Regions from separate parts of the Chryseobacterium sp. CP-77 genome, predicted to be linked through region 1. Evidence: riboswitches for the same ligand, from Rfam matches in the RefSeq annotation. Region 1 holds a riboswitch; each other region holds the start of a gene.
What was found. A riboswitch is a leader RNA that binds a small molecule or an ion and turns the genes downstream of it on or off. The one in region 1 is predicted to bind S-adenosylmethionine.
Positions count from the first base shown of each region.

Region 2: it holds a riboswitch for S-adenosylmethionine, as region 1 does, so the genes downstream of both, V0410_RS17385 (SusC/RagA family TonB-linked outer membrane protein) here and V0410_RS14265 (TonB-dependent receptor plug domain-containing protein) in region 1, are expected to answer to the same signal.
Region 3: it holds a riboswitch for S-adenosylmethionine, as region 1 does, so the genes downstream of both, V0410_RS18195 (alpha/beta fold hydrolase) here and V0410_RS14265 (TonB-dependent receptor plug domain-containing protein) in region 1, are expected to answer to the same signal.

Region 1 covers NZ_CP143637.1:3,209,714-3,217,648, reverse strand. Annotated here, with positions in the region: gene V0410_RS14270 (alpha-amylase family glycosyl hydrolase) at 1-2,456, shown strand, start outside; SAM riboswitch class I at 2,716-2,820, shown strand; gene V0410_RS14265 (TonB-dependent receptor plug domain-containing protein) at 2,914-5,367, shown strand; gene V0410_RS14260 (APC family permease) at 5,375-6,673, shown strand; gene prfA (peptide chain release factor 1) at 6,821-7,906, shown strand.
Region 2 covers NZ_CP143637.1:3,897,200-3,905,134, forward strand. Annotated here, with positions in the region: gene V0410_RS17355 (amino acid ABC transporter substrate-binding protein) at 1-358, shown strand, start outside; gene fabD (ACP S-malonyltransferase) at 429-1,304, shown strand; gene V0410_RS17365 (GYDIA family GHMP kinase) at 1,315-2,220, shown strand; gene pckA (phosphoenolpyruvate carboxykinase (ATP)) at 2,348-3,964, shown strand; gene V0410_RS17375 (hypothetical protein) at 4,014-4,454, opposite strand; gene aroQ (type II 3-dehydroquinate dehydratase) at 4,492-4,899, opposite strand; SAM riboswitch class I at 5,144-5,241, shown strand; gene V0410_RS17385 (SusC/RagA family TonB-linked outer membrane protein) at 5,325-7,935, shown strand, end outside.
Region 3 covers NZ_CP143637.1:4,059,002-4,066,936, reverse strand. Annotated here, with positions in the region: gene V0410_RS18205 (O-succinylhomoserine sulfhydrylase) at 1-10, opposite strand, end outside; gene V0410_RS18200 (ACT domain-containing protein) at 135-1,673, opposite strand; gene V0410_RS18195 (alpha/beta fold hydrolase) at 1,679-2,617, opposite strand; SAM riboswitch class I at 2,679-2,785, opposite strand; gene V0410_RS18190 (MGH1-like glycoside hydrolase domain-containing protein) at 2,974-5,589, shown strand; gene V0410_RS18185 (OsmC family protein) at 5,666-6,085, opposite strand; gene V0410_RS18180 (proline dehydrogenase family protein) at 6,161-7,099, opposite strand; gene V0410_RS18175 (DUF58 domain-containing protein) at 7,129-7,935, opposite strand, start outside.

The DNA.
Region 1 (7,935 bases):
CTTCACCCGATATTTTTGTAAACGTAGGGACTTTAAACTTAACGCTTACAAATCCATTGGCGAACAGCCTCACTTCAGTTCCTGCGGGAAATTCCATTACCATTACGGCGACGGCAAGTACCAATGCTACATTTCAGCTAAAAGCCAACGGAACTGTTGTCAATTCAACAACAACGCCTTCACAGTCTTATTCTTACAATTATACAGTTACCCAGGATGCAAATATGGAACTTGTGGCGACACAGGGAACCAATTCCAAAACGGCAGCATTCATTGTACAGGTTCCAAGAAATGTTGTTTCTCAGGCAATACCCAACTGGATCAGACAGGGAATCAATTATCATCCGACAGATCCAACCAAGGTGGGATTGGCTTTATATGCTCCGGGAAAAAATTTTGTACACGTCATAGGAAGTTTCAATAACTGGGCGGTGAATGATACCTATTTAATGAAAAAAGACACCACAAATCCTGATCTGTACTGGATTGAGCTCAATGGAATAACTCCTCAGCAGCTTTATACCTTCCAATACAGAACCAATGATTTGAGAAAAGTAGCAGATCCCTATTCGCCACAAATTCTTTCCTCTTATGATGATCCGTGGATTTCCGCAACTACTTATCCGAATTTACCAGCATTTCCTGCCGGACAGGGTTTTGAAGTGTCAACATTTAAAACAGGCCAGACCGCTTATAACTGGCAGGTTACCAATTTTCAAAGACCTGCGAAACAGGATCTTATAGTGTATGAATTATTATTGAGAGATTTCACACAGGAAAAGAACTGGCAGTCACTGATCAATAAAATTTCCTATTTAAAGAATCTGAAAATCAATGCTATAGAACTGCTTCCGATCATGGAATTTGACGGAAATCTTTCCTGGGGATATAATACTTCTTTCCATTATGCATTGGACAAAGCCTACGGTACTCCCGAAAAATTCAAAGAATTTGTAGATGTATGCCACCAGAATGGAATTGCAGTCATTCTGGATGTCGCATTTAATCATGCTACAGGACGTTCACCTCTGGTAAGACTCTGGAATATTGATCCGGATGGTGATGGCTATGGAAATGTTGCAGCCAACAACCCTTACTTTAATCAGGTTCCGAAACATTCATACAATGTATTTAACGATTTTAACCATACCAGCCTTTCAACGCAATATTACGTTGAAAGATGTCTTGAGCAATGGCTGACTGAATATCACATAGACGGTTTCCGCTGGGATTTAACCAAAGGATTTACGCAAAGCTGTTCCGAAAATGATGAAGCCTGTACCAATGCCTATCAGCAGGACAGAGTAGACATCATGAAACATTATGCAGACAGACAATGGGCTATTGATCCGAATTCTTACATGATCTTCGAACACCTTGGAACTGATGCAGAAGAACAGCAATGGGCGAATTACAGAATAGCAGAAGGAAAAGGTGTTATGCTTTGGAATAAACAGACAGATCCTTACAATCAGAATACGATGGGATATAAGGAAAACAGCAATTACGACCGAATGAACCACAGTCTTCACGGATTTACCAATATGAGTGGCGTAGGGTACGGAGAAAGCCACGATGAAGAAAGGCTTATGTTTAAAAACCTTGCATATGGTGCAGTGAACGGAAACTATGATGTAAAAAACCTGAATACCGCTCTTGAAAGAATGAAAACTTTCGGGGCAACGTTCTTTACTATTCCTGGTCCGAAAATGATCTGGCAGTTTGGAGAATTAGGATATGAATTCAGCATCAACAGATGTGCAAACGGTACGATAGACAGCGGATGCAGAACCGATGAGAAACCTGTTGCATTTACGCTGGGATATGATACTGATGTGAATAGAAAAGCAGTCTACGATACATGGGCTAAAATCATCAATATCAGAAATACCTATCCGGTTTTTAAATCTAAAACCTATACTATAGAATCCAACAATCTTACGAACGATCCCAATGGCCTGATCACAAGAATTTATGTGTATGATGCCTCTATTACCACAGGAATAAAGAATGTTGTCGTATTGGCCAATTACACGACTTCTACACAGAATGTAGTGCCTTATTTCCCTTACACAGGTCAATGGCAGAATCTGATGGACAACAGTATTTCGAATATAGTTTCCACAACGGCTCCGATCACTTTACAGCCCGGAGAATTCAGAATCTTTGGAAATTATGCAGGTGCGTTGTCTACTGTAGATACCAATGCAGCCAATAAACTATCCCTTCAGATTGCAGATAATCCTGTCCGAAATGGAATCGCCAAACTGGTTTTCAATAAAGCAAAAAATGGGGAAATTTCAATTTTTGATATGACTGGCAAAAGAATGGATTCTTTCAAACTGGATAAAGAAAATGGCATCTATGAAGCGAAAATCAGTTATCCGGCAGGAACTTATCTGGTACAGTTGAAATCAGAGACAGGAATAGCCATTCAAAAGATGATTATTAAATAAAACAAAAGATGAAGTTGCCTAGACTTATAAAAAATATTGAATATCTTAAAAACCATTAAGAAGGTTAAGAAATAAAGTATAGTTAAGGTTAATCATTCTGATTTTTAAGCTTCTTTTACTCCTCTTAAACCCTTATTAAATCTTAATGGTTCAAAAATAAAAAGTTTAAACAAGTTCCATACAAAATAAAAGGCAAATTTGCGGATCAGCAGATTTGCCTTTTTTTGTAAGTTCAGAAAAATAGTCTACTTTTGCAGTAGATTTATCAAGAAAGGTGGAGGGATTTGGCCCGGTGAAACCTTAGCAACCTGCACAATTCCAGCGTGTAAAGGTGCTAATTCCAACCCTTTGGGAGAGATAATTGAAGTCAATACTCTATATGAATTCCATTTCTTGAAGTCTTGTGTATCTGCGGAAAGATCCGTCAGATTGGTAGTATTAATTGGCAAGAACAAAAATGAAAAAATTAAGCACAGCTGTACTATTGCTTGGAGCAATTCTGGTAGCTGCTCAGGAAAGTGAGGAAAAAGGAAAACAGATCGAAGATATCATCATCGTCGGAAACCGTAATGTTAAAAGAACAAAACTGGAGACGCCGGTTCCTGTAGATGTTATCAATATCGATAAAATCCAGAGAAGCGCTCCGCAAATGACCGCTCAGGATCTGCTGAATTACGTGATTCCGTCGTTTAATGCGGTGAGGCAGTCTGCTTCTGATGGCACAGAGCATATTGATCCCGTAACATTAAGAGGAATGGGCCCCGATCAGGTTCTCGTACTGCTTAACGGAAAAAGAAGACATACTACTTCATTGGTCAATTATCAGAATACCGTAGGAAATGGTTCTGTAGGAACAGATTTGAGTACCATTCCCGTAATTGCTATTGACAGAATAGAAGTGTTACGAGACGGAGCTGCTGCACAATATGGATCTGATGCTATTGCCGGAGTGATCAACATTATTCTTAAGAAAAATGCCGGAGCTTCAGCAAGTCTTACTTACGGATTAAGCGGAAGAAATGATGGAGATACTTACCAGGCAGGAGTCAACTATGGTGCTTCATTAGGAAAAAAAGACGGTTATATCAATCTATCCCTGCAATTAAGCCACAGAGGAAAAACCACAAGAACTCAAAATCACGATCTGGATATTTTCGGAGATAATTTTGCGTATGAATTTGCAGGTGACGCTGAAGCTGTAAAAGCAGCCAGAGCTGCGGATGATGCCGAAATTGAAAAAAGAGGGTTGACCCGTGATGATTTTAATTTTCAGATCGGAGATGCCCAGATCAGACAGGGACAGTTGTTTTTCAATTCAGAATACCCTTTTAATGATCATTTTAAACTCTATTCTTTCGGAGGTTTCAGTATTAAAGAAGGAGAAGGGTTTGGTTTCAGAAGACTGCCAAGCGAAAAGTCTAATGTGGTTTCATCCATTTATCCGAACGGTTTTCAGGCGGTTCTTGGGTCTCAGGTATATGATGTTTCCTATGCTGTAGGTGCAAAATATAATGTTAACAACTGGCTATTTGACCTGAGTAATACGTTCGGGAGCAATACCTTCAATTATAAGGTAAGCAACACCAATAATGCTTCTCTGGGTGCAAAATCACCCACAAGTTTTTATGCAGGTGCCCATAGTTTTCTGCAGAATACCATTAATCTTGATGTTTCCAAAAATATAAACCGTTTCAATATTGCGTTCGGTGGTGAGTTCAGGTTTGAACAATACCAGATCAAAGCTGGTGATGAAGCTTCTTATACCCAATATGATATCAATGGAAATGTGGCCACTGAAGGATCTACAGTACTTGGAGCAGGCGGATCTCAATCCTTTATCGGATTTTCTCCCAACAATGCCTTGAAGAAAGACAGGCATTCCACCGCAATATATGCAGATGTTTCCTATGATTTGGATAAAAAACTGAATATTGATGCTGCTGCCAGGTTTGAAAATTATTCAGATTTCGGAAATACCTTGAATGGAAAACTCGCTGTACGATATGAGTTTGTAAAAAACTATGCAGTAAGAGCCGCTGTTGGGACAGGATTCAGAGCACCATCATTGCAACAGCAATATTTTAATAATTCCTATGCGGATATTTCTACTTCCGGTTCAAAGATTGTTACCAAAGGAATATTCAGCAACGATAGCGAAGCTGCCAGAATTCTTGGATTTGATAAACTTAAACAGGAAACTTCTGTCAATGCAAGTGCCGGATTGACGTTAAAACCATTAAAAGGACTGTTCATTACAATAGATGGCTATTTTATTAAAGTAAAAGACAGAATAGTTATTACAGGTAATATTACAGATCCAAGACTATCAAATCCTGCTGTAGTTGGGCATGGAAATGAGGTAGAAAGCGGAAGATTCTTCGCTAATGCTATTGATACAGAAACGAAAGGTGTGGATGTAGTGGTTTCCTATGACTGGATTCTTGGGAACGGAAAATTAAATATGAATCTTGCCGGAAACTATACGGAAACAAAAATCACAGATTTTCATTTTCCTGAAAACTTAGGAACGCCTCAGGATCAGTTTTTTGGTCCCGATCAGATCAATATCATTGAAACACTGTCTCCAAAAACAAAAGCTTCATTAGGATTAAATTATGGAATCGGAAAATTCAGTTTTCTCGTAAGAAATACCTATTTTGGTAAGGTAATAAGAGATGGTTATCCGTTTGGAGACGTGCAGGAATTCTCACCAAAAGTAGTGACAGACATCAGCGTAGGGTATGATATCAGCAAAAGTATCAATTTTACAGTAGGAGCCAACAATATATTTGATGTCTTTCCGGACCGCCAGATTTATAAAAATTCATATTATGGAGTATTCAAATATGCGCCTGTACAGATGGGAACGCTGGGGAATTATTTCTTCGGAAGGCTTAATTTTAATTTTTAATCATTAAATGAGTACTGCCTCACATCAGATTGGCTGGAAAACAGCCGCAGCCATTGTCGTTTCCAATATGATCGGAACAGGGATTTTTACCACCCTGGGATTTCAGCTTTCCGATATTACCAATACCTACAGTATTTTCCTGCTATGGAGCATCGGAGGGGTTCTCGCTTTGTTCGGGGCATTTTGCTACGCAGAATTGGGCTCCCATTTTAAAGGGAACGGAGGCGATTTTATTTATCTTAAAGAAACCTATCATCCGATTTTCGGATATCTCATAAGCTGGATTTCGCTCATCATAGGATTTTCCTCTCCCGTAGCGCTGGCAGCATTGGCTATGTCGAAATATCTTTCTGTATTTGAGTATTCTTTTGGAAACGGATTTGCCATAGCCGCGATATTCCTGGTAGCAATTGCCTTATCATTCAGCCTGAAAACATCCAGCAGGTTTCACAACTTTTTTACCTTCATTAAGATCGCTTTTATTATTGTACTGGTTATTCTTGGAGTAGGAATTTCAAATTCACCCCAGATCGGTAACAGCCTTAATTTCAGTGACAGCTGGCAGAATGAGATCATGCTTCCTGCCTTTGCTACCTCTCTGGTATTTGTTACCTATTCCTACACAGGCTGGAATTCAGCTTCCTATATTGCCGGAGAAATAAAGGATGTGCAGAAAAATCTTCCGAAATCCTTGATTATAGGAACTGTTTTTGTGACGGTAAGCTATATTCTGGTGAATTATATTATGCTGAAACATGCTCCTGTAAATCAGCTGGCAGGAAAAGAAGATGTGATGGGAGAAGCAGCAGTCAATATGCTTGGACCGGCTTTTGGAAAAATTGTTAATATTTTTATAGCCCTGCAGCTGATTGCAACCATAAGCGGATACTTGTGGGTTGGCTCAAGACTGACACAGGCTTTTGCAAAACATACCCACATCTGGAAACCATTATCAGCTGGAAATGCAAAAGGAATTCCGGTAAGAGCTATTTTTGCCCATGCTGTGATTGCTGCTATTATTATTTTAACGGGTAGCTTTAAAGAAATTTTTGTCTATACAGCTTTTATACTACAGCTTTTTGCAAGTCTTGCGATCTCGACGGTATTCTTTCTGAAGAAAAAAGACAGGAAGATCTTTAAGTCGAATGCTTTCCATATTTTTCCGGCTGTTTTTCTGCTGTTCAGTATCTATATTCTCTATTTTACATTCATTCATAACCCTAAAGAAAGCCTCATAGGATTAGGAATTATTGCAGTAGGAATTGTTTTATACATAATAGACAGAAGACTTTCTAAAAGATCTTAGAGCCTGATTTCAATATCATAAACATTTTTACAATTCGGCTTTTTTACCTTTTTGACTCTTTATCCCTAATGCTCAAAAATTTATGATGATGAGGAATTTTAATTTTGAATTAATAATCCTTATCTTTGCACCCACAAAATTTCTACAATGTCTAAATCATTAATTCCAAAATTAGAAGCTATAAAACAAAGATATAATGAGGTTGCAGACCTTATTATACAGCCTGATGTCATTTCAGACCAAAAAAGATATTCTTCTTTGAACAAAGAATATAGTGATTTGGGAAAAATTGTAAGAGTTTATGATCAGTACAAGGGCGCTTTGGACAGTATCGCAGAATCTGAAGAAATTATCGCAGATGGTTCAGACAGAGACCTGGTAGATCTGGCTAAAGAAGAAAAATTGGAAGCCCAGGCTAAACTTCCCGGATTGGAAGAAGAGCTGAAAGTATTGCTGATTCCTAAAGATCCTGCAGATGACAAAAACGTTATCGTGGAACTACGTGCCGGAACCGGAGGTGATGAAGCCGCTATTTTCGTGGAAGATATCTACAGAATGTATACCATGTATTTCAAAACAAAAGGATGGAGACATGAAGTGACAGATTCTAATGAAGCAGCGAAAGGATACAAGGAATTGATCATGAAAGTGGAAGGAGAAGGTGTTTACGGAATCATGAAGTTTGAATCCGGAGTTCACCGTGTACAGCGTGTACCTGAAACAGAATCTCAGGGAAGAGTACACACTTCTGCCATTACAGTGGCAGTTCTTCCGGAAGCTGAAGAAGTAGATTTTGAACTGAATCCTGCAGATATTGAAATGCAGACTTCCCGTTCAGGTGGTGCCGGAGGTCAGAACGTAAACAAGGTTGAAACGAAAGTTCAGCTTACCCACAAGCCTTCAGGACTTGTTGTGGTTTGTCAGCAGGCTCGTTCTCAGCTTGCTAACCGTGAGCTGGCGATGGAAATGCTAAGAACAAAACTATACGATATTGAATTACAGAAAGTACAGGGAGATATCGCTGCACAACGTAAATCTATGGTTTCTACCGGTGACCGTTCTGCAAAAATTAAAACGTACAATTATCCGCAAGGTAGAGTTACAGATCACAGAATCAACAAGTCTATGTACAACCTTGATGCTTACATGAATGGCGATATTTCTGAAATGATTGATGCCGTAATCATGGCAGAAAATGCAGAAAAGATGAAAGGAGAAGAAGAAAATTACTAAAAAATCGAAATAATTAAAATACAGCCTCT
Region 2 (7,935 bases), 690 kb from region 1:
TCAGGGAATAAAAGCCTTCAGTATGTTCTATTCTCCTGTTTTTGAGAAGAAAGTGGATGAGCTGAGCCAGGCAAGTCTTGTATATCTGATGGATAGAAAGATCAATACAGACGGAAGCTTTGAGAAAGAAATTCTGGCTGCTTATAAAAGCAAATACTGCAAAACGCCACCGAAATATGCTATCGTAGGTTTTGATGTGGTAAATGACATGTTAACCAGAGAGAATAAAAAAGGAGAGATCTTTAAACAAATGAATAAAGTTCAGACTCAGCTTGCGACCAAATTTGAGTTTGTAAAATCTAAAGCTAACGGTGCTTATGTAAATACAGGTTACAGAGTAATCAGGTTAGTACCATAAATGATTTATAGCACTTAAAACGAATATTGTTAACATTATAGTTATATTTGCATAATATTTAATTCAATACATGAAAGCACTTGTATTTCCAGGGCAGGGTTCTCAGTTCGTAGGAATGGGAAAAGAATTGTATGATTCTAGAAAAGATATTAAAGATCTGATGGAATCTGCCAATGAAATTTTAGGTTTCGACATTCTTTCCATTATGTTTAACGGTACGGATGCGGATCTTAAGAAAACAGAGGTTACCCAGCCTTCAATATTTATACATTCAGTAGCAGCATTAAAAGCCGTAAATGGTCTTGGTGCTGAAATGGTAGCCGGACACTCTTTGGGAGAGTTTTCAGCTTTGGTTGCCAACGGAGTTTTATCCTTTGATGACGGTTTGAAATTAGTTTCTGAAAGAGCGAAAGCAATGCAGGAAGCTTGCGACGCCAATCCAAGTTCTATGGCTGCAATCTTAGGATTAGACGATGCAAAGGTTGAAGAAATCTGTGCGCAGATCAGCGGGATTGTTGTTCCTGCCAACTATAACTGTCCGGGACAATTGGTTATTTCAGGGGAAACTCCTGCAGTAGAAGAAGCTTGTATAAAGCTGAAAGAAGCAGGCGCTAAAAGAGCATTGCTGTTACCGGTAAACGGAGCTTTCCACTCACCATTGATGCAGCCTGCACAGGAGAGACTGGCAGCAGCTATCGAAAAGACAAAATTCAGAAAAGCAACTATTCCTGTATACCAGAATATTACGACTACAGCGGTAACCAACCCTGATGAGATCAAACAAAACCTGATCGCTCAGCTTACCGGTCCTGTAAAATGGACTCAATCTGTTCAGAATATGATTAAAGATGGTGCCTCTAACTTTGTAGAAGTAGGACCAGGAAAAACCCTTCAGGGATTGATCAAAAAAATTGACGGATCTGTAGAAGCAACTTCTGCAATCTAAATAAAAAAATATGAGCGCGATCTTTTCACCGGGCAAGCTTATGCTTACTTCAGAATATTTCGCAATCGATGGAGCTCTTGTCTTAGCGGTACCTACCAGGCTGGGACAAGAGTTTTTCTTTGAAGAAAAAGAAGATGGAAAATCTCTTATTCTTTGGGAAGCCTATCATCAGAATACATTATGGTTAAAAGCTGTCATTGATTATAAAAACTGGCAGATCTTAGAAACCAATATTCCGTCAAGCGCTGAATTTATTACCAAAACATTACAAAATGTTCAGCTGCTTTCTGACAGTAAATTCAAAACAGACCTTACTTATTATTTAAAAACAGACCTTCAGTTTCCTGCAGATTATGGGCTTGGGAGCAGTTCCACCCTGATGAATAACCTTGCGGAATGGGCTGAAATAGATCCTTTTCATCTTAACAGCATCAGTTTGGGAGGCAGTGGATACGATATCGCTGTAGCGAAAGAAAAATCTGCAGTTCTTTTCCAGAGTAAACCGGAGATCAGATATGAGAAAGTAGATTTTAATCCAGCTTTTAAAAATGAACTGATTTTTATCCATTTAAATCAGAAGCAGGATAGTAGGGAAGGAATCAATTTTTACAAATCAAAAAAGAAGTCCCCGGAACTGGTTGATGAATTTTCGGATATCACAAAGAAAATTATGTTATGCGATGAATTGGAAAATTTTTCTGAATTAATGATGATTCATGAGCGGAAAATTGCCGATTTTCTTGAAATTCTCACAGTTAAAGAAAAATTTTTCTCAGATTGCCCTTCATTTGTCAAAAGTTTAGGCGCATGGGGTGGAGATTTTGTGATGAGTGCGAAATTTGGGGACTATAAGAACTATTTTTGGGAGAAAGGTTTTACGACTGTTTTTGAATGGGATGATATAATTGGTTTATAATCAGTATATTACAATCCTGTTTTTTTATTTGCCATTCTGACTTATATCAGTATATTTAAACCACCTTTAACAAATAATTAATATTATTTTTGTTGAAAGCAATAAAGAAATAGAAAATATAAGTAAAATGAAAAACACTAAAATCATCCAGGATTTAGAGAAATTAGGGATTAAAGGAAACTATGAAGTAGTGTATAATCCTTCTTACGAAGAATTATATCAGGCTGAAGTTTCTCCTGAAAATCAGGGGTTTGAGAAAGCTGAGCTTACAGAATCAGGCGCAGTATCAGTAAAAACAGGAATTTTCACAGGTCGTTCACCTAAAGACAGATATATTGTTCAGGATGATGTTACAAGAGATACAATTTTCTGGGATGGTAAAGTAAACTTACCTACAACTGCAGAAATTTTCGGGTCTTGTAAAGAACTAGTGCTGAACCAGCTTGCCGGATCTAAAAAGATCTATGTAGTAGATACATTCTGCGGAACGAATGCGGATACGAGACTTAAAGTAAGATTCATCGTTGAAGTGGCTTGGCAGGCACATTTTGTTACTAATATGTTCATTCGTCCTTCTCACTATGAGCTTGAAAACTTTGGCGAGCCGGATTTCACAGTAATCAACGGATCAAAAACTACCAACCCGAACTGGGAAGCTCAGGGATTAAACTCTGAAAACTTCATCATGTTCAACCTTACTGAAAAACTACAGATCATCGGAGGTACATGGTATGGAGGTGAGATGAAGAAAGGGATGTTCGCTATGATGAACTACTATCTTCCATTAAAAGGGATGGCTTCAATGCACTGTTCTGCAAACGTAGGAGAAAAAGGGGATGTAGCTTTATTCTTTGGTCTTTCAGGAACTGGTAAAACAACTTTATCAGCCGATCCTAAGAGATACCTTATCGGTGACGACGAGCACGGATGGGATAATAACGGAGTATTCAACTATGAAGGCGGATGCTACGCTAAAGTTATCGACTTATCCGCAGAAAAAGAACCGGATATCTTCGCTGCCATCAAGAGAGATGCTCTTCTTGAAAACGTTGTTGTGAACAATGGAGTAGCAGATTATACCGACGGATCTATCACTGAGAACACCAGAGTTTCTTATCCAATCTATCATATCAACAAAATTGTATTGCCTTCTAAAGCAGGTCATGCCAAAAAGATTGTTTACCTTTCAGCAGATGCATTCGGAGTACTTCCTCCGGTTTCTATCCTGAATGAAGATCAGGCTCAATACCACTTCCTTTGCGGTTATACATCAAAATTAGCAGGAACTGAAAGAGGAATTACAGAACCTCAGCCATCTTTCTCTCCAGCATTTGGTGAAGCATTCCTTACCTTACACCCAACAATGTATTCTAAAACATTAATTGGTAAAATGAAGGAACACGGAGCTAAAGCTTATCTGGTTAACACAGGTTGGAATGGTACCGGAAAGAGAATTTCTCTAAAAGATACCAGAGCAATCATTGATGCCATCATTGACGGTTCTATTGATAATGCTCCTAAAACTCAGGTTCCGATCATGAACCTTGAAATTCCTACTGAATTGCCAAACGTTTCTACAGGTATTTTAGATCCTAGAGATACTTATGAAAGTGCTTCAGAATGGGAAGAAAAAGCAAAAGATCTTGCTTCAAGATATATCAAGAATTTTGAGCAGTACTGTGATACTGAAGAAGGTAAGAAGTTAGTTGCTTCAGGACCTCAATTGCAGGAACAAACTATTTAATACTTACCAATCAACATACAAAACGCCTCATCAATGATGAGGCGTTTTTTTATTCATATTTTTTACAGTTTTCAATCAACTCATTCTGTTCATCCAGTTTTAGAACTGTTAATTTGATTGATTCTTCAGTTAGAGATTTTATGATGATAAAGTGCTTTGAAGAAAAATAAGACTCTTCATCCAACATCTTATCTAAATACTTTGGAGTTGTGAAGGTCATCCAATATTTTGCTTTATCAGAAAATGTAATGGTTACTTCTATGACATCAGATTCAATATTTTCTATTGTATCATCTATGTTAATCGAAATTATTTCCGGTTCATTATTTAAACTAAAATAAAATTTCGAATACCATCTCAGCCTTCCTTCATTATTTTGAATCCTTACATTTGCATCATTTATTTCTTTAATAATATAGGATTCTCTTTTTGTTAATTGACTGGAATAGACCCCAACATCCTTACAGTAAATTTTATCATTTATTTTCATAAATTTATCCATAACTAGCTGCGGGAAATTACTAGAATTATTTTAAACTTAATAAAGCCAATCTATACCCATCCATCCCAAAACCAGATAAAACCGCATCCGTATTGGCTGCCGTCACAGATTTCTGTCGGAATTCTTCTCTTTTATAAATGTTACTGATATGTACTTCTACTTTTGGCTTTCGAATATTTTTCAAGCAATCAGCAATAGCGTAAGAATAATGAGTAAAAGCTCCCGGATTAATCACAACGGCATCAAAGTCATCTTCCTGAAGCTTGTTGATAAGCTCTCCTTCAATATTTGACTGATAATATTTTAATTCATGAGATTGAAACTCGGATTTTAAAATTTCCAAATAATTTTCCATAGAAACATTTCCATAGATTTCAGGTTCTCTTGTGCCCAACAGATTGAGGTTAGGGCCATTGATGATTAAAACTTTCATTCTATAAAATTAAAAAGTTTTTTTAATTAATTACATAAAAATTAAGTGATGCTGAATTTTTATTCCATTGAATTATTGATAATGATATTTGTCATGTGTGAAAAAATGATAACAGTCGCAACTCCTTATTGTTATGGCTTTTATTAAAATTTTATGTTAATTGTTAAAATATTATCATGAAAAAAATATAAGTCTACTTGTTTTGTAGACTAAAAGTTTTTAGCTTTGCAACCATATTTCGATCGGCTTATAAAGAAAGATGGAGGGAACTGACCCTGTGAAGTCTTGACAACCTACCCGTGGGCAAGGTGTTACATTCAGCCTTTTAAGGAAAAATAAGCATTTGGTTTATCGTATTTATCGATGCCCTTTGCTGACTTTTCTGCAAAGGGCAAAATTTTAATATATGGTAAATAAAATTGATTATGATTAGTAAAAAATTATTTAGTGCCCAAGTATGGATTCCTCCGGTTGCTGCTTTCTTTCTGGGAGTCACCAGTGTAAATGCACAGAATTCCAGACTGAAAAAAGATAGTCTTCATGAAAAGGAGCTTGATGAAGTAGTTGTGGTAGCTTACGGAAAAGCAAAAAGAAACAGCTATACCGGTTCTGTAGCCACCATTTCCAGTGATAAAATCAATAACAGACCTGTCACCAATATTACCAAAGCATTGGAAGGGCAGGTTGCAGGGATTCAGACTACCAGTGCCTCAGGGCAGCCGGGTGCGGTTTCTACTATCAGAATCAGAGGAATTGGTTCCATCAGTGCTTCCAGTGATCCTTTATATGTAGTGGATGGAATTCCTTTTGACGGAAATATTAACTCTATCAGCCCAAGTGATATTGAATCCATCAGTGTTTTGAAAGACGCTACAGCAAGTGCTTTGTATGGTTCAAGAGGGGCAAACGGAATTATCATCATCACTACAAAATCAGGAAAAAAAGGAGAAGCAAAAGTTAATTTTAATATCAGCCAGGGATTCTCAGGAAGAGCTGTCAAAGATTATGAACAGGTAAACACAGATCAGTACTTTCAATTATATTGGGAAGCGTTGAGAAACGGATATCAGTCCGGTAAAGTTTCTTCTCAGCAGGCTGCTCAGATGGCAACAGATAATCTTGTTTCTACTCTTGGAATTAATCCATATGGAACTGTTTATCCAAAACCTGTAGGAACAGATGGAAAACTATTGCCTGGTGCTTCACCACTCTGGAATGATGACTGGAGAGATATTTTACAGAGAGTGGCCTCAAGAAACCAGGTGGATCTTGATATCAGCGGAGGAAGTGAGAAAAGTAATTACTTCTTTTCCCTTGGTTATCTGGATGACAAAGGCATGGCCATTGAGTCTGGTTTTAAGAGATATAATACCAGGCTTAAAATTAATTCCGAAGTTAAAAAATGGCTGAATGTTGGAGTCAACTTAAGCTATACGAACAGTATTCAGCAGGCGCCTACTTCTTCGGATTCAAAAGTGAGCAATATCATCAATGCCGCAAGGTTTATTCCTTCATTCTATCCTTATTATGAAAGAAATGCTGACGGAACTTACGTTTTAGATGCCGACGGAAATCCAATTTATGATTTTGGAAAATACAGGCCAACGAATGCGCTTCAAAACCAAAATGCTGCAGCAACTTTGCCTTTAGATAAAAACGAAAATAAAGAAGATAACTTTTCAGGGAAAGGATTCATGGAATTCACCTTCTTGCCGGAGTTAAAATTCAAGACAAGCTTCTCTGTTGATCTGGTGAATTATAACGGACATTATTATTCAAATCCATTACTTGGGCAAGGTGCGGAAATTGGAGGTTCAGTGACGAAGACCAATACCAGAACACTTTCCTATACAACCAGCAATATTCTGACGTATGATAAAAAGTTTGGAAAGCATCATGTTAATGCATTAGCAGGACATGAATTCTACAAATACGATTATCAGACGATTTCAGGAACGAGAAGTCAGTTTTCACTGCCTTATTACTATGAGCCGGATGCTGCTTCTCTGCTGGGAAGTTTCAGTGGAAACAGTAATAAATTAAGCTTATTGAGTTTCCTTGGAAAAGTAGAGTATGACTACAATAATACTTACTTCTTATCTGCATCGGGAAGAGCAGACAGTTCTTCAAGATTTGCGAAAGATAACAGGTGGGGAAGATTCTGGTCAGTAGGAGGTTCATGGAAAATTTCGAACGAGGAATTTATTAAAAGCCTGAATGTTTTCAATCAGTTAACACTGCGTGCCAGTTACGGAGGTCAGGGGAATGATAAATTACTTAGACCCAACGGACAGCCGCTTTATTATGCGTATCAGGAGTTATACAGGTTTATCAGCCTTGGTGGAGAACCGGGAACAACATTGGAGAAAACGTCTACCAATAATGTAAAGTGGGAAACCAACCTTAATTTAAACGTAGGATTGGAATTCGCTATTTTGAATAACAGAGTTAAAGGAAATATTGAATACTTCAAAAGAAAAAGCCAGGATCTTCTGTTTAACATGCCAGTGGCACCATCATTGGGAATCAGTGATTATCCTGCTAATATCGGAACGATTCAGAATACAGGATTTGAATTTTCATTATTTACAACACCGGTTAAGAATGATAATTTCCAGTGGAATGTAGATGTGAACTTAAGTACTTTAAACAATAAAGTCACAAAATTACCTGGCGGTTCTCTTGTGGTAGGAACCAAGCTGTTAACGGTAGGTGGTTCTGTGTACGATTTCTTTATTCCTGAATGGGTTGGAGTAGATCCAAGCAATGGAAAGCCATTGTGGAAAACAGTTTCTACTGATGCCAGCGGAAACTCAGTGGAAGGAACAACCTCAGAATATTCAAAAGCAACAAAACTATTACAGGGTTCTGCATTGCCTAAACTGACAGGAGGAATCAGTACAAGCATTACCTATAAGAATTTTGACTTTTCAGGATTACTGACATTCAAAATCGGGGGTAAAATTTTAGATACAGATTATACTTCCATCATGCATAACGGAAGTGCGGGAGGACGTGCGTGGAGTACCGAAATGT
Region 3 (7,935 bases), 850 kb from region 1:
AATTTTCCATATAGTTTTAATTAATTTACCAATATAGCAGTCTAACAATGTACCAATTAAAATCTTCGCTTTGCTCAGAATAACGACACCAATTATTGGTAAACTGGTACATTATTAGATTGTTACATTAAATATTATTTTGTTTCACTTACTCTTAGAATATCCCCGAATACTCCTCTTGCTGTTACCTTTGCTCCGGCTCCGGCCCCCATAATCACGATTGGATTTTCGCCATAGCTTTCTGTGTAGATTTCAAAGATGGAGTCTGAACCTTTCAGTTGTCCCAATGCTGAAGTTGCAGGAACAGAAACCAGTTTTACATCCAGTTCACCTTTATCTTTCTGTAAATCTCCGTGTAGATCTCCCACATATCTTAATACATGTCCGGGCTCCTGATTTTCTTTTATTTTCTGATATTCTTCATCAAGTTCTTCCAGTCTTGAAAGGAATTCTGATTTTGAAACTTCAAGCAAACTTTCAGGAACAAGATTTTGGATATTGATATCTCCGAACTCGTTGATTAAGTCTAATTCTCTCGCCAGGATCAATAATTTTCTTGCTACGTCATTTCCTGATAAATCTTCTCTCGGATCCGGTTCTGTGTATCCTTTTTCCAAAGCTTCGTTGATGATGGTTGAAAATTTATCGTCTCTCAAAGAAAAATTATTGAACACATAACTCAATGTTCCTGAGAATACGCCTTTGATTCTTGTGATATTTTCTCCTGAAAGGTGCAGTAATTTGATGGTATCAATTAAAGGTAATCCAGCCCCAACATTGGTTTCATACAGGTAACGTCTGTTATTTTTATTCAACGTATATCTTAGTTTTCTGTATTCTTCTATCGGAAGGGTATTGAAAATCTTGTTGGAAGAAACCAGATCGAAACCGTTTTCTGCCAGGGCATGATAGTTTTTAACAAAATCTTTGCTTGCTGTGTTATCCACAACGATCAGATTTTCCAGTTGATTCTCGTTGGAGAAATTAATCAGTTCTTCAACATTTGACGGTCTTTCTGCTGTTAAAACCTCATCTCCCCAATTGGCATCAAACCCTTTTTTGTTGAAGGCAATTTTCTTTGAGTTGGCTACTGCAACTACTTTAAGGTCTATTTTTTTACGTTTTTTAATTTCTTCTGCAGATTCAAGTACCTGTTCTATCAAGGTTTTCCCTACGTTTCCGTGACCAATAATGGCCAGATGAACGGTCTTCGGCTTTTTGAAAATTTCAGATTCTATGATATTTCTTGTTTTTTCATCCTGCGAAGAGGTCACTACGATATTGACTCTGTTTTCTCCTGCCACCTGATTTAAAAGTAACGGGAAAACATTATTTCTTGCCAGCTCAGCAAAAACTTTATTGAAATCTTCTGCTACAAAACCAATCACAGAAACATTATTGATACTATAAATCTGAGAAACTTTTCCTGATTTTCTTTCTGCCTCAAATTCATCAATAAGACAGGCAACTGCTTTTTCTGCATCATTTTCATGAACCAGAATAGAAATTCCGTTTTCTATGGCCTGCTGAGAGATTACTCCTACACTGATACGCGCCAAAGTAAGCGCTTTAAAAATTCGTCCGTCAATCCCGATTTCTCCCAGGAAATCTTCTCCTTCAAATTTGACGATTGATCTGTTCTTCAAAAATTTTATTTCGTTAGCATTTTTCATTACTTCTATAAAATGTTTTTAATGATATTATTTAATTGTTGATATTCCATTAGGAAGGCATCATGCCCGTGTATAGATTGGATCTCGTGATAAGAAACATCTTTATTTTTCTCTTTTAAGTTTTCAAAACACATTCGGATTTCAGAAGCCGGGAAAAATAAATCTGTATCTACGGAGATCATGTGCATTCGTGCCTGAATGTTCTCCAGTGCTGTATCAGCAGCATTTATATTCATTAAGAGATGATTCATCAATTTGTACGCTTTCAAACTAAATCTTTCGTTTAGTGCATTACCATGATAAACCAGCCAGTCTTCTGATTCCAGGCGTTGTTTGTCCTGGTTATATTGGTTTTGAAATCTGTCATTGAGCGACTGCGGTGTTCTGTAGCACAACATGGCATGAATTCTTGCTTTCTGTAATGGTTCTTCCTTATCATTTAATAAAAATTTCTGAACCAGACACTGTGCATGAAGCCAGTCGTGCGTTCTGTAATCGCAGGCAATAGGAATAAAAATCTCAGCAAGATCAGGCTGCTGGGCAAGCATTTCCCAGGCAATCCCTCCTCCCAGAGAGCCTCCTATAATGGCATATAAATTTTTGATCTGTAAAACTTCAAGCCCTTTCAGAAATATCGCAGCGATATCTGAAGGAGTAAAGTCTTCATAATCTTCAATTAAAAAATCGTCGTATCCGTTTCCGGGTATATTAAAACATAGAACAGTATATCGATCAGTATCAACAATCTGATTTTTCCCTACCAGCTGTTTCCACCAGCCTTTTTCTCCGGATACATTTGAGTTTCCGGTGAGAGCATGGTTGATTAAGATAACAGGGGCTGTAAACAGATCTTTCCCAAAGAGCTGATAGCTCAACGGGATATGGTATTCCTTTTGGGAATGAGTTTGATAAGAAAGATTAATATAGTTTAGTTCTGTTTTCAATTCTATTAAATTTTAATACAATTGAAAATGCCACAGGAAATGGCTGAAAAAGAACTTCAGTGAGTTATCTGTCCAAAATTATTTGGTAGAACGTAGCACCTTCTTTGCTTGCGCAAAGGGTTGCTAAGGTTTCATAGGGTCTAATCCCTCAACCTTTCTTGATAACATTTTCAATATTTGAATGAACGAATGGTGCAAAGGTAGTTCTTTTCTTTTAATTTCAAAAAAAAATTATTTTAATATTTAAAAAAGCCCTTAAATACAAGTATTCCAAGACCATATTAATAATTGTTCAGATGAAAAAAATTGGAATTACTTCTCAAAAAAACTAACTTCGTATTGAAAAATGATGCCATATGACCGCCGAAAAAGATAGATTACAAGATACCAAATGGAAAAACTGGGGACCTTATGTAAGCAACCGGCAGTGGGGAAATGTACGTGAAGATTATAGCCCGAACGGGAATGCCTGGAATTTCACCAATCATAATAATGCCGAAAGCTATGCCTACCGCTGGGGTGAAGAAGGCATTGCCGGAATTTCCGATGTAAAGCAACTTTTATGTTTTGCTTTTTCATTCTGGAACAAGAAAGATAAAATGGTAAAAGAACGGTTCTTTGGCCTGAGCAATCCTCAGGGAAACCATGGGGAAGACATCAAAGAAATCTTTTATTACCTGGATAATACGCCTACCCATAGCTATATGAAAATGGTGTATAAATACCCGATCAATGAGTTTCCTTATGATGACATTCTTGCTGAAAATGGAAAACGCAGCAAAAAGGAACCTGAGTATGAGCTTTTCGACACCGGGATTTTTGATAATGATGAATATTTTGATATTTTCATAGAATATTGTAAAGCCGATCACAATGATATTCTGGCCAGGGTGACAGTCTGTAACCGAAGCCAGCATGAGGCACCTATCGTGGTGGCACCTACAGCATGGTTCAGAAATAACTGGAAATGGGGATACAACACCTATAAGGCAGAACTTAATGTTTCTCATGACGGAAGTATCAATATTGCCCACGACAGTATTTCGATAAAGAAGCTGTATTCCAGAAATTCAAATGCACAAAGTGTATTTTGTGATAATGAAACCAATACTTCTAAGCTTTACGGAGCTCCTGCAGTTGAAAACACTTATTTCAAAGACGGAATTAATAATTATATTATCCATCAAACGGATACGGTAAATCCCGAAAAAAGAGGAACAAAGGCTTCTTTTCTGATTGATGAGCTTATCGGAGCCGGAGAATCAAAGGTTTTTGAATTCAGATTGTGCCCGGATGAAGCCGATGAGCCTTTTGAAAACTTTGATGAAATTTTCAATACCCGGCAGGCTGAAGCTGAAGAATTTTATCAGGAGATTCAGAGTGATACCGTTAACGAAGATGAGAGAAATGTACAGAGACAGGCTTTTGCCGGGCTTCTCTGGAACAAACAGTTTTATCATTATAATATCGGAAAATGGCTGAAAGGTGATCCCAATTTTGAAGCGCCAAGAAATTTCAATGAATATGTAAGAAATACGGAGTGGAATCATCTGCACAACAAGGATATTATTTCCATGCCTGATAAATGGGAATATCCATGGTATGCAACATGGGACCTGGCGTTTCACTGTGTTCCTTTTTCCATCATCGATGCAGAGTTTGCCAAGGGGCAGCTGTTACTGCTTACGAAAGAATGGTATATGCACCCTAATGGACAGCTTCCTGCCTATGAGTGGAATATGAGTGATGTGAATCCGCCGGTGCACGCATGGTCTTGTTTCCGTGTTTTTAAAATTGATGAAAAAAATAACGGAAAGCCGGATTTATTATTCTTAGAAAAAGTATTCCAGAAACTCCTGCTCAATTTCACGTGGTGGGTGAACCGAAAGGATAAAAACGGAAAAAATATTTTCGGAGGAGGTTTCCTGGGTCTCGATAATATCGGAGCTTTTGACCGTAACATGGTTTTAAAGGATGGCCAGCACCTCGAACAGGCAGACGGAACCAGCTGGATGGCCATGTATGCATTGAATATGATGCGTATTGCGATGGAACTTGCCCAATATTACCAGGTGTATGAAGATATGGCCATCAAGTTTTTTGAACATTATCTTTACATCGCTGAGGCTATGGAAAATCTTGGTGAAGGCACAAAAGGGCTTTGGAATGAAGAAGATGGATTTTTCTATGATGTATTGCAGCTTGGAAACGGAGACAGTGTTTCTTTGAGGTTAAGAAGTATTGTTGGTTTGATCCCCATGTTTGCTGTTGAAATTGTAGACCACCGCTTACTGGAAAAGATGCCGAATTTCAGAACCCGAATGGAGTGGATTTTAAAAAATAAACCGGAGCTTACCAAACTCGTTTCCCATTGGGACGAGGAAGGACAAGGACGCAAACACCTGATGAGCATACTTCGTAAAAACAGGCTGACAAAAGTTCTGACCAGAATGCTTGATGAAAACGAGTTCCTGAGTTCTTACGGAATCCGCGCCATGTCTAAGGTATATGAAGAAAATCCCTTTGTCTTTTCTGTGCACGGAACGGAAAATATGGTCTACTATACACCTGCCGAAAGTGACAGCCGGATGTTTGGCGGAAACAGCAACTGGCGAGGCCCCATCTGGTTTCCTATCAATTTCCTGATTGTGGAAAGCCTGCAGCGCTTCCATTATTATTATGGAAACAGTCTGAAAGTAGAACTTCCGACAGGCAGCGGCGATAAAAGAAACCTTGATGAAGTAGCCCAGAATATCAGCAAAAGACTCTGCTCAATATTTTTAAAGGATGAACATGGCCAAAGGGCTTTCAACGGAGGGAATCCAAAGTTCAATTATGATGAACATTTCAGAGATTATATTACCTTCTTTGAGTATTTCCATGGTGATAACGGCCGTGGTGTGGGTGCTTCTCACCAGACAGGATGGACAGCCACTGTAGCAAAACTGATAAAACCAAGGCTCACCTTTTAATTAGCAATGAGTAATTGGTAGTGAGTAATATAAAAGCCGGATGAAACATCCGGCTTTTCCTTTTTTATATAAGAGATTAAATTTTTTCTCCGTTCACAAAGACTTCGTATCCGATTTCCACATTCGGTTCTAATGTTTTTGATACGGAACAGTATTTTTCAAAAGAAAGCTCTGCGGCCTTTAATGCTTTTTTAGGATCAATTTCTCCTTCCAGAAGGAATTTAACATTAATTGATTTAAAAGGTTTCGCATCTTCTACCTGTACTCTCTCTCCTTCTACCTCTGCCTGAAAGCTTCTGATCTCCTGACGCTGCTTCTTTAAAATAGAAACTACATCAATTCCGCTGCAGCCTGCTACAGCCATCAGTACACTTTCCATTGGAGAAACTCCTTTTGCTCCCGGCTGGGAAGTATTATCTAAAAGAATAGAATTTCCCTGAGCATTGGTACATTCAAATAAAAAATCGTCGTTTATTCTGTTGAGTGTAATTTTCATTGTAAGAATTTATAATTCAGAATTCTTTTTATATTCTTATTCAAATATAAAAAACTTTGTGGATTAAACCTGAGGCTAAGACATGATATCAACCATAGCCTGAAAAACATTATCGGGATTTTCTGCAATTCGGTTACACATGTACAGATACCATTCATCACCATACACAATATACTGCCTGCACGGGTAACCTTCTTTATGGATTTCATTCAACAGGTCTTCCTGTATTCCCAGTAACATTTCAAATTCATATTTAGATTTTGGAATATCATATTGTTCAATAAGTTCTTTAACTCTATTTTGAATGATATTATGATGGGTAGCTATTGAACATTTTCTGTTATTAGTGAAAAGAGTTTCAATATATTTAATATATAAATCGTCTAAGTGTTTTCCTCTTTCTACAGCATGTCCCGGAGGAACAGCAAAAGCTCCTTTTACAATTCTTATTTTTCCTTGTGTTTCAGCCAATATCCGTTCAAGGTCTTTTGGAGTACGATTTAAATAAGCCTGAAGGGTAATTCCCACATTTGAAAAATCGTTTGATATTTTACAATAGGTATTAATAATATCATCAGTTCTTTCAACTCCTTCTGCACTAATCACTATTTCAATATCTTTTTTATAAGCTGATTCCGCTAACAATACTAAATTACTATAAGTGATATCTTTATCAATTGCAAGTCCGATATGTGATAAATCCAAAGAAACAATAGAATTAATATTCTCTTCTTTCACATTATTAATCAAACGAAGGAAATGTTGAGTTACCGATTCTGACTCTTTCACTGAACGGGTACTTTCTCCCATAAACTCTAATGAAGTGGGAATTCCTTTAGCATTAATTCTTTTAGCAGTAGCAATAGCTTCCTCCATTTTTTCGCCTCCTATATATCTTTTAGCTGCTTTAAGCAGGAGTTTAAAGAGCTCAGGATTGTTAAGAATATATTCCTTTGCCCCTTCATTTAATGCTGCTATTTTCAACAGAGCACCTGCTTTTTCTTTTAGTTCCATTTATTTTTTGTGATTTGTATTTACATATTTTATAAAATTCCTCTCGCTTTTATCTCCAGATATTTATTGATAATATCGATATTCAAATTTTCCGGAAGGGTATAAACGGTATAGATTCCATATTTGCGGAGTTCCTGGATGATCAGTTTCTTTTCAAACTCAAATTTTTCAGCAATGATCTCGTCATAAATTTCCTGCATACTTTCAGGATTTTTGTTGATCAGCGTCTGCAGTTCTGAATTTTTAAAGAATACCACGACCAGCAAATGGTTTTTTGCAATTCCGCGAAGATATTTCAGCTGTCGGTTTAGTCCGTCTAACGTTTCAAAATTGGTAAAAAGCAGAATTAAACTTCTTTGGTTGATGGAATATTTTACATCCTGATACAATCTGTTGAAATCACTTTCGAAGAAATCTGTTTTAATATTATAAAGTGCCTCGGAAATTTTCTTCAACTGTCCGGATTTATTATCTGCAGCAATTTTATTTTCAGCTTTCTTGGAAAAGGTCATCATTCCGGCTCTGTCTCCTTTTCTCAAAATAATATGAGACAGCGCCATGGTTGCATTGATAGAATAATCAAGTAAACTCAATCCGTTGAAAGGCATTTTCATGGTTCGTCCTTTATCAATCAGCATAAAAATACGCTGTGATTTTTCATCCTGAAACTGATTGACCATTAAACGATTTGTTTTCGAAGTTGCTTTCCAGTTGATCGTTCTGATATCATCTCCGGGTACATATTCTTTGATCTGCTCAAATTCCATGGTATGTCCCAGCTTTCTGACTTTCTTGATTCCGCCTAATAAAAATTCACTCTGAATGGCCATCAGCTC